3 regions of the Amycolatopsis sp. NPDC031561 genome follow, and region 1 is predicted to be linked to each of the others. Evidence: predicted binding sites of a transcription regulator. Region 1 holds the regulator's gene; each other region holds the start of a gene.
What was found. The regulator HspR, encoded in region 1, represses chaperone genes until heat shock. The targets are predictions, from matches to a motif close to ANNTTGAGTNNNNNNNACTCAANNT.

Region 1 (3,273 bases):
GCCGCCTCTTCGGCTCCGGCGGTCCCGGTGGCTTCGGTTTCCCGGGTGGTGGCGGTGGCGCCGGCGGTTTCGACGTCGGCGACATCTTCGGTCAGGCGGGTGGCCAGCAGCAGGCCGGTTTCGGCGGGCTCGGCGACATCCTCGGCGGTCTCTTCGGCCGCCGCGGTGCCGCGGCCGGTGCCACGGCGAACCGGCCGCAACGCGGCGCGGACGTCGAGACCGACGTCCGGATCGACTTCACCGAAGCGGTCAAGGGCGCGACCCTGCCGCTGCGGCTGTCGAGTCCGGCGACCTGTTCCACCTGCGGCGGGAACGGCGCGAAGCCGGGGACCTCCCCGAGGACGTGTTCGACCTGTCAGGGCAGCGGGCTGGTCAGCCGGAGCCAGGGCGCGTTCGCGTTCTCCGAGCCGTGCCGCGACTGCCGCGGCCGCGGCACGATCATCGACGAACCCTGTCCGGAATGCGCGGGCGAGGGTGTCTCCACCCGCACCCGCACCCTGACCGTGCGGATCCCGCCGGGCGTCGCCGACGACCAGCGGATCCGGCTGGCTGGCCAGGGCGAACCGGGCCGCGGTGGCGCGCAGGCGGGCGATCTGTACGTCCGCGTGCACGTCGCACCGCACGCGGTGTTCGGGCGGCAGGACCTCGACCTGACGATCTCCGTGCCGGTGTCCTTCGCGGAACTGGCCCTCGGCGGCACGATCACCGTGCCGACGCTCGAGGGCAAGGTCTCGCTGAAGGTGCCGCAAGGTACGGCGAGCGGTCGCGTGCTTCGCGTGCGTGGCAAGGGAATCGCCAAACGGGACGGCGCGCAGGGCGACCTGCTGGTCACCCTGCAGGCGGCCATCCCGTCCAAGTTGGACGACAAGGCCCGTGAGGCCCTCGAGGCCTACGCGGAAGCCATGTCCGACCACGATCCACGACCGGAGATCACCGAACTTCTCGAAGGCAGGTGAGCAGGATGTTCGGCGGGCTGCCGCACGGCGCGGACGAGGACACCCCGGTGTTCGTCATTTCGGTGGCGGCGCAGCTTTCCGGCCTGCACGCGCAGACCCTCCGGTCCTACGACCGGCAGGGTCTCGTGTCGCCGGGCCGGACCTCCGGTGGTGGACGCCGATACTCCATGCGGGACATCGCGCTGCTGCGTGAAGTGCAGCGACTGTCCCAGGAGGACGGTGTCAATCTCGCGGGCATCAAGCGGATCATCGAGCTGGAGAACCAGGTCGACGCCCTGCGGGACCGGATCGCCGAACTGACCGAAGAACTCACGGCCGCGTACCTCACCGCCGAACAGACGGCCGCGGCCGTGCACGCCTCCTACCGCAAGGACCTCGTCCCGCTGCGGCAGCAGACGGCGCTGGTGGTCTGGAAGCCCAAGCCCAGAAGGATCTGAACCACCGGGCAGGACCCGATTCGGCACCTGGTTCCGGCCAGGTGCCGAATTGCTTTCTTGCCCGCTTCGGCGCGGGAGACAGGACTAACGGGCAGCGTTCTCCGAGTTCGGGCCGACGCTCACCGTCCGTGTGTATCGTCGCGACCGAAAGGGGCGGCGCGGATGACGGCGGCACTGCCTGGGGTGGGATTCGTTCTGCTGGGCCCGATGCGGCTGCGGCGGCCCGATGGCGTGATGGTCCCCGTCGGGACACCCAAACAGCAGGCGATGCTGGCCGCGTTGGCGCTCGCCCCCGGAACGGCGCTGTCCCTGGCCAGACTGACGGACACGTTGTGGGACCAGGACATTCCCGCCCGGTCCGCCTCGATCGTGCGGACCTACGCCTGGCGGCTGAGACGGCTGCTCGCCACCTCCGGAGCCGAAGACGAACTGCTGGTGACGGCGGGCGACGGCTACCGGCTGGTCGTCCCCTCCTCGGCCGTGGACACCTCCCGCGCCGAAGAACTCGGTGCCGTGGCTCAAGAAGCGCTGGCTTCGGGCGACGCGCACCGGGCCAGGCGCGTGCTGTCCGAAGCACTCGGGCTGTGGACCGGTGAGCCGCTCGCCGGGGTGCCGGGACTGTTCGCCGAGCACAGCCGGAGCTGGCTGGACGAGCTGCACACCGCGCTCACCGAGCAGTACCTGGAGGCGGAGCTCCGCCTCGGTCACTACTACGAGGTCCAGCCGCGGCTGACGGCGATGATCGCGGAACACCCGATGCGGGAACGGCTGTACGTCCTGCTGATGCGCGCGCTCCACGGGATGGGCCGCCAGGTCGACGCGTTGCGCGTGTTCCACGACGCTCGCCGGACCCTGGTGGAGGCGCACGGGATCGACCCCGGTGCGGAACTGGTCGAACTCCACGAACGCATCCTCCGCGGGGACGACGTGGCCCCGCGCGCCGAGCCGCCGGTCGTCGTCCCGTCGCCCGCCGAACCGCCCGCGGGCGCCTGGCGACCGATCCCGGCGCAGCTTCCTCCCGATCTGCCGGACTTCACCGGCCGCGCCGATCAGCTCGCCGCGCTGCGGGAGGTGCTGACCGCCGCCGACCGGGCGACGCCCGCGGTGGTGGCGATCACCGGGATGAGCGGGGTCGGCAAGACCAGCCTCGCGGTGCATCTGGCCCACGGACTCCGCGAGCGGTACCCGGACGGCCAGCTGCACGCCGATCTCGGCGATCTCGACCAGGTCGGCGATCCGCTGACCGGCCCGGAGCTGCTGGAAGTGCTGCTCACCGGGCTCGGCGTGCCATCGAACCGGCTGCCCGAGCGACTGGCCGAGCGTCGCGGGTTGTGGCGGTCGCTGGTCGACGGCCGCCGGATGCTCATCGTGCTGGACAACGTCTTCGACGCCGCGCAGATCCGTGACGCGCTGCCCGGTACGCCGGGGTGCGCGGTGCTGATCACCAGCCGCGCGCGGCTGGACGGGCTGCCGCTGCTCACCCAGGTCAGCCTGGAGGTGTTCACCCCGGACGAGGCGCTCGGCCTGGTCCGGCAGTGCGTCGGCGCGCACCGCGTGGCGGCCGAACCGGCAGGCGCGCTCGACCTCGTCACCGCGTGCGGACTGCTCCCGCTGGCCGTGCGGATCGTGGCGTCGCGGCTCGCGGCACGCCCTCACTGGACCCTTGCGTCCATGGTCGAGAGGTTGCGGGACGAACGCCGCCGGATAGCCGAACTGCGGGCGGGGCCGCTCGCCATCGAAGCGGTCTTCGAGGTGGCCTATCGGCAGCTTCCGGAGCCACTCGCCGGAGACTTCGTGCTGCTCGCCACGGTCGCCGGCGCCGAGTTCACGCTGCCGGAAGCGGCGGCGGTCCTCGGCGTGGACCCGGCCGAGGCCGAAGC
Region 2 (3,273 bases), on a different contig from region 1:
CGAGGTAGGTCTCGAGCCCGTCGGCGTCGATCGTCAGCGGCAACTCGGCCTCGTCCAGCGCGACCTTGGTGGCCACCTTCCGCAGCACCTTCGCGATGGTCCGGTTCGCGTTGCGCACCCCGGCTTCCCGCGTGTACTCGGCGGCGATGCGGCTGAACGCGTCGTCGGTCAGCGTGACGTCGTCCTTGCCGAGGCCCGCGCGGTCCAGCTCGCGGGGGAGCAGGTGGTCGCGGGCGATGGTGACCTTCTCGTGCTCGGTGTAGCCGTCGAGGGTGACCAGCTCCATCCGGTCCAGCAGCGGGCCGGGGATGGTCTCGAGCGCGTTCGCCGTCGCGAGGAACACGACGTCGGACAGGTCCAGCTCGACCTCGAGGTAGTGGTCGCGGAACGTGTGGTTCTGCTCCGGGTCCAGCACCTCCAGCAGCGCCGCCGTCGGGTCGCCGCGGTAGTCGGCGCCGACCTTGTCGATCTCGTCGAGCAGCACGACCGGGTTCATCGAGCCCGCTTCCTTGATGGCGCGGACGATCCGGCCGGGCAGCGCGCCGACGTAGGTGCGGCGGTGACCGCGGATCTCGGCCTCGTCGCGGATGCCGCCGAGCGCGACGCGGACGAACTCACGGCCCATCGCCTTCGCCACGGACTCACCGAGCGAGGTCTTGCCGACCCCGGGAGGACCGGCGAGCGCGAGCACCGCGCCCGAACGACGTCCGCCGACCGGCCCGAGACCCGACTCCGCGCGGCGCTTGCGCACGGCCAAGTACTCGATGATGCGTTCCTTCACGTCGTCGAGACCGGCGTGATCCGCGTCGAGGATTTCGCGCGCGGCGGCGATGTCGTGGACGTCGGTGGTGCGGTTGTTCCACGGCAGTTCGAGGACGGTGTCCAGCCAGGTGCGGATCCAGCCGCCCTCGGGGGACTGGTCCGACGTCCGCTCCAGTTTGTCCACTTCGGATAGTGCGGCCTTCTTGACCGCGTCCGGCAGCTCGGCGGCCTCGACGCGGGCGCGGTAGTCGTCGTCGTTGGCGGTGCCGTCGAGTTCGCCCAGCTCCTTGCGGATCGCTTCGAGCTGGCGGCGCAGCAGGAATTCCTTCTGCTGCTTCTCCATGCCCTCCTGGACGTCCTTGCGGATGGTGTCGGTGACCTCGAGTTCGGCCAGCTGCTCGCGGCTCCATTCCAGAGCCTTTTCGAGGCGAGCCGAAACATCGAGCGCGGATAGCAGTTCGAGCTTCTGCTCGGTGTTCAGGTACGACGAGTTGCCCGCGAGGTCGGCGAGCGCGGACGGATCCTCGACCTCCTGGACGGCGTCGATCATCTGCCAGCCGCCCCGCTGCTGGAGGATCGCGAGGACGACGCTCTTGTACTCGGTCGCGAGCTTCGCGGAGTTGTCGTCGGTGGTCTCGGTGGCGAGCTCGGCGTGGACCCAGCGGGCGGCGCCGGGACCGTCGGCGATGCGGCCGACGACGGCGCGGCGGGTGCCGCGCAGCAGCACCGCGGTCTTGCCGCCGGGCACGCGGCCGATGCGCTCGACCGTCGCGATGGTGCCGAGTCCGGCGTACTCGCCGTGGACGCGGGGAACGATCAGCACCTCGGCCTTGGCGGTGGTGCCGGAGCGGATCCCCGGGAAGGAAGCCTGGGCAGGCGTGTTGGCCTGGGCGGACTCCACCGCGGCGCGCGTCTCCGTGTCGGCGAGGTCGAGCGGGACGATCATGCCCGGCAGCACGACGTCGTCATCGAGCGGGAGGACGGGCAGGAGGCGGTTGTCGGTCATCTGTGCACTCCTCGGTTAGTTGAGTCTGCCTAGCTCAACTCTCCGATCGACCCGTTTGTTTCCTCCAGCTGTTCGCCGTCAGCGATCACCCCACCCCTCCGACCTCCGCGCCCCAACGCGTCACGGTTAGCCCGCGAAACGCGACGTGGACGCGGTAAACATCGGATGTGTTAGGCGGGGTCCGGACGTCGCGAAAGCCACTTTCGGGACGTCCGGTGTCCCGAAAGTGGCTTTCGCAACACCCGACCCCCACTCGAACCGAATCCTCAGATCTTTGTGCCTCAAAGCGTCACGTTTAGCCCGCTAAACGCGACGCGCACGGCGCAAAGGTCGGACGTCAGGGGTGGACCGAGACGCCGCACCAGGCGAACGGCCGGGCGCCCAGCTCGTCCCGCCGCAGCTCCCGCACCGGCCGCCAGTCGGGCAGGTGGACGAGGCCGGGCTCCAGCAGTGGCCACTCCCCGAAGAGTGGTTCGATCTCCTCGCGGTCCCGCATCCACACCGGGTTGCTCGTCTTCCGGTACTGCTCGACCATCCAGCGCAGCCCGTCCGCGTCCTCGCCGGTCTGGCCGCCGAAGCTCATGTGCGAAAGCCCCAGCCAGCTGCCCGGCGCCAGCGCGTTCCGGTAGGTCGCGACCAGCGCGGGCGGATCGTCGTGCGGTCCGGCGAAATGCAGCACGGCCATCATCATCAGGCACACCGGCTGCGAGAAATCGATCAGCCGCAACGTCTCCGGATGCCGCAGGACGTCCTTCGGCCGCCGCATGTCGGCGTGCACGATCCCGGCCCAGTCGGTCGCCTCGTGCCGCTCGAGGATCAGCTCCGCGTGCGCCACCGCCACCGGCTCGTAGTCGACGTACACGACCTTCGCCGTATCGCCGGGCTCCAGCTCTTCTTCGACGATCTCGTGCACGTTCCCGGCGGTCGGGACACCGGAACCCAGATCGACGAACTGCCGGATCCCCGCGTTCAGCGCCGCGCGCACGACACGGTTCATGAACTCGCGGTTGTGCCGCGCGCCCGGTTTGACCCACCGCCACTGGCGTTCCAGCCCGCGGGCGAACTCGCGGTCGACGGCCCAGTTGTGGGTCCCGCCGAGATACCAGTCGTAGATCCTCGCCGCGGACGGCTTTTCGGTGTCGACCCCGGTCGGCGCCACCGGGGCCGCGTCATCTTCCCTGGTCACGGAAAACCCCCTGATCGTCGAAGATCAGCCTATCGGGATCAGGGAACCGCCGGTCGCCGCTGCCAGTACGTCCAGAGCGGCCGATAGCCCTGCGCGTACCAGAACGGCGTCGAGCGCGGATTGGCCAGCGCGTGGTGCAGCAGCACGGCTTCGGTCCCGCATTCGTCGAAGATCTGGTGCGCGTGCGCCGCGAGCGCCGACCCCACCCCGCTCGAACGCGCCGGCTCGGCCACCGCCAGCGAAGACAGGTAGCCGACCCGCTCGGCCGCGACCCGGTTCCCGATCCATGAGGTCTCGTCGGGGAACTGCACCCGCACCA
Region 3 (3,273 bases), on a different contig from region 1:
CCCACCGCCGCGCTTTCGGCGGCCGAACCGACGTCCGCGAGGTCGGCGAGGGCCCTGTCCACGTCGACGACCTGCTCCTCCAGTCCGATCGTGGCCGCGATCAGTTCGCACACCGCGCCGGGGTCGTCGAGTTTGAGGAAGTTCTGGCCGAGCAGGCCGCTCCAGTGCTCGCCGATCTCCGGGTCGTTGTAGTACGACGACTGGTTCGGCAGGACGAAGTAGACGTTCCACTTACGGGCCAGCTCCCGGTACACCGACGCGGGGTCGATGTCCTCCCGCACGTCGTCGCCGATCACCCGGCGGATGTGGCGGGCCTCCAGCGCGGGCTTGTTCAGCTCGTCGCCGATGAGGAACAGGTATCCCTTGCGGCCGCGGTTCTGCCACGCGTCGGTGACCACGTGCCTGGCCATGAAGTAGGCGGCCAGTTCGTAGGACTCGCTCTTCTGCCCGCCGCCGCCACCTTCGAGGAAGATCGTGCGCAGCTGCTCGTCCATCCGGTTGTCCGATTCGAACTGCCCGATCTGCAGGGGCACCCGGTCGCTGTCGGCGTCGCCGATCGCGCCGAACAGGACCTGCGGGTCGGTCAGATAGCCCCGGCGCTTCAGCAGGCCGTGCAGTTTGCCGAGCTTGCCCTGCATGATCCGCGGCACCCGGCGCATCGAGCCGGTGACGTCGAACAGCACGGCGATCGGCGTCGAATCGGCGTGGTCGGCCGAATCCCGGCACTCCCGGACGGCGTTCTTCGGGTCGAGCGCGGCCGCGACCTTCCACGCGGAAGCGGGCTTCTTGCGGAGACCGGCGCTGTAGCCGAAATCGTCCTCGCCCTTGGCCGCGCGGAAGGTCTTCGCGGCGGCGTAGGCGTTGTCGTCCCAGTGTCCGTGTCCCATGATCAAGCTCCTGTCTCGGGGATGATGAACGGTCGGAAGGTGCGAGGGCCGTACAGCTCGCCGAGCAGGTTGTCGTACTCGTCGAGCAGATCGGCGGCGTCGGGCCGCTGTCCCGGGGCTTCCTGGGTGCACCACGTGGCGAACTCGCGTTGACGGGTTTCCCGTGGTGCCAGCAGCGAAAGCATCACCTTGTGCAGCATGTGGACGTCGGTGGCCGCGGTCATCGGCAGTCCCTTGTGGACTTCGGGCGGGTAGTCGACGGACTTGTCCGCCGCCAGCGGGAGCACACCGTCCTCGACGGCGAAGGACCAGCCGGCCAGGACGATGCCGTGCTGTCCTGGGTGGACCAGCACGTTGTCCGCGGTGAGATGGCCATGGACGACACCCGCGCGGTGCGCGCCGGCCACGGCGCGCAGCAGGCGCCGGTGCATCCAGGCGTAGTCGCGGCCGTCGAGACCGTCCGGGAAGGCCTTCCCGATGTCGGCGAGGGTGGTGAACCCGTCGACGAGCGGGTCGAGGACGCTGAACGCGCGGTCGCCCCGCGCCACCGGGCCCGAGGTGTCGAGCAGCCGGGGGTAGTACGGGCGCAGCCAGCGGTGCCGTTCGGTGAATCCGTCGAGCGTGCGCAGCGCCGCCCACTCGGCGTGGATCAGCGGGTTGAGCGCCGGGTCGCGCACGATTTTGACCAGGTGGGGGCCGGTGGTGCGATAGGTCGTCGCGACACTGCCCACGGCGTGCGGAGTGGTGAGGGTGTAAGCCGCCGTGGCGGTGGTGACCGTCTGGTGCCGGGATTGCTTCCAGTCGGCATAGAGGCGATTGAGGGTGGCGGCCGCCTTATGGGCGCGAGGGTCGCCGGGATTCCGGTCGGGATGGAGCGCGGCCGCCAATTCGCGGTAGCGGTGGCGGGCGAACAGAGTGGCCGCGTCGACCGTGTTCTCGATCGTCGTCACGGCGTCGTCCCTGGTGAGCATGGTTTGAGTCTAGACGACTCTTACTTCGGTCCGCAAGGGGGTGGGTACAAATCCCGTGCCGCGCGGCGGCTTCGGACAATGGAATGAGCGAGCCGAACAGGGGGTGTTGGTGGTCTTCCTCGAACCGGATCGGAAAGACGGGCAGCGTACGAACACGATGATCATCGCGTTCGTGATCGGGATCGTCTGGGGAACCGTCGCGGCCTTCGCCGGGCGGTGGACCGTCGAGGGTTTGGCCGGCACGTACGACGTGCGCGCGGTGATCTCCGAGTGGAACTCCACGACCAGCGAAGGACAGCACGGTCCGCGTACCAGCTACGACGTCCTGGCGATCGCCGAAGACGGCCGCGCGATCGGATTGCCGACACGGGACACGTTCGGCCTCGCTGATCCGGTGGTCGCCCGGCTTTCGTCGGTGACGGACCGGGTGTTGTCCGTGCGCGGGGCTACCGACGTCGTGGAAGCCCACCATCCGTGGGAGAAGATCACGGCGATGTCCCTCGGTTGGGCGCTCCTGGCGCTCGCGGCCATCGTGCTGGTCAAAGTGGCGAGACCGGGGGTCGTGCGGAAGGCGCCGCCGTTCCTCGCCGGGCTGGCCTTCGCCGCGTTCGTCGTGCTGACGCCGGTCGGGTTCGGCGGGACGGCCTACGGTGAAGTGGCCGAACCGGTCCCGAATTTCTGGGAACTCCGTCGCGACTTATGGGGGCCGCCGCCGGTGTTCGCCCGTGGACAGACCGCCGTATCCGGGGAGGCGTCCGTGCGTGTGCTCGACAGCAGGCCCGGACCGCCCGAGGGAGCTGAAGCGTGGTTGAGCGGATTCCACGTACTCACCTTGCGGATCGAGGCTTCGCGCTTCGGCGACACGGCACTGGAGCTGTCGGCCGACGAACACGGTGAACCGGAACGCGTCAAGGATTGCGCGGGCGCTCCCGGTGCTTTCGACGGCACCGCGGGTCTCGTCTGTTTCGTGGTCCCGCCCGGATACCGGCCCGAGTACCTCCTCGTCGGCAAACTCGAGCGGGAAGTCCTGCTGACGCTTCAGTGACCAGAGGAAAGGAATTCCGTGCCGGGGAAGCCAAAGAATTCCAGGATTCTCTTCCGGGCGCTGTTGGCCGTGGTCCCGTACGTCTTCCTGCTGTGTGTCGCCTGGGGATACTTCGGTGCTCACGTTGGTGAGCTGAACACCGGCGAGGAAGTCGCGGTCACCGGGATCTCGGGGTGTACCGAGGAGGGAGCGCCGATGAGCGGTCAGATTCCCTACTGTTCGGGGGAATGGCGGTTCGACGACGGGAGCACCGGTCGCGGGCGCATCGAGGGCGACAAGGCCGCGGAGGGCGACAGGATCTTCGCCGGGGACGGATTCGTCTACCGGTCGAAGTCCGCGCTGATCTGGAGGATGTCGATGGTCGGCCTGT

Region 2: the regulator HspR is predicted to act here: its motif matches at 1,785-1,809, upstream of lon (endopeptidase La).
Region 3: the regulator HspR is predicted to act here: its motif matches at 1,859-1,883, upstream of ACZ5IK_RS29170 (adenylate cyclase).

The regions. Positions count from the first base shown of each region.
Region 1 covers NZ_JBVILA010000005.1:91,036-94,308, reverse strand. The annotation lists gene dnaJ (molecular chaperone DnaJ) at 1-956, shown strand, start outside; gene ACZ5IK_RS14420 (heat shock protein transcriptional repressor HspR) at 962-1,393, shown strand; gene ACZ5IK_RS14415 (AfsR/SARP family transcriptional regulator) at 1,556-3,273, shown strand, end outside.
Region 2 covers NZ_JBVILA010000002.1:625,590-628,862, forward strand. The annotation lists gene lon (endopeptidase La) at 1-1,768, opposite strand, end outside; gene ACZ5IK_RS08645 (SAM-dependent methyltransferase) at 2,106-2,954, opposite strand; gene ACZ5IK_RS08650 (GNAT family N-acetyltransferase) at 2,993-3,273, opposite strand, start outside.
Region 3 covers NZ_JBVILA010000017.1:179,183-182,455, forward strand. The annotation lists gene ACZ5IK_RS29165 (hypothetical protein) at 1-887, opposite strand, end outside; gene ACZ5IK_RS29170 (adenylate cyclase) at 890-1,858, opposite strand; gene ACZ5IK_RS29175 (hypothetical protein) at 2,016-2,903, shown strand; gene ACZ5IK_RS29180 (hypothetical protein) at 2,922-3,273, shown strand, end outside.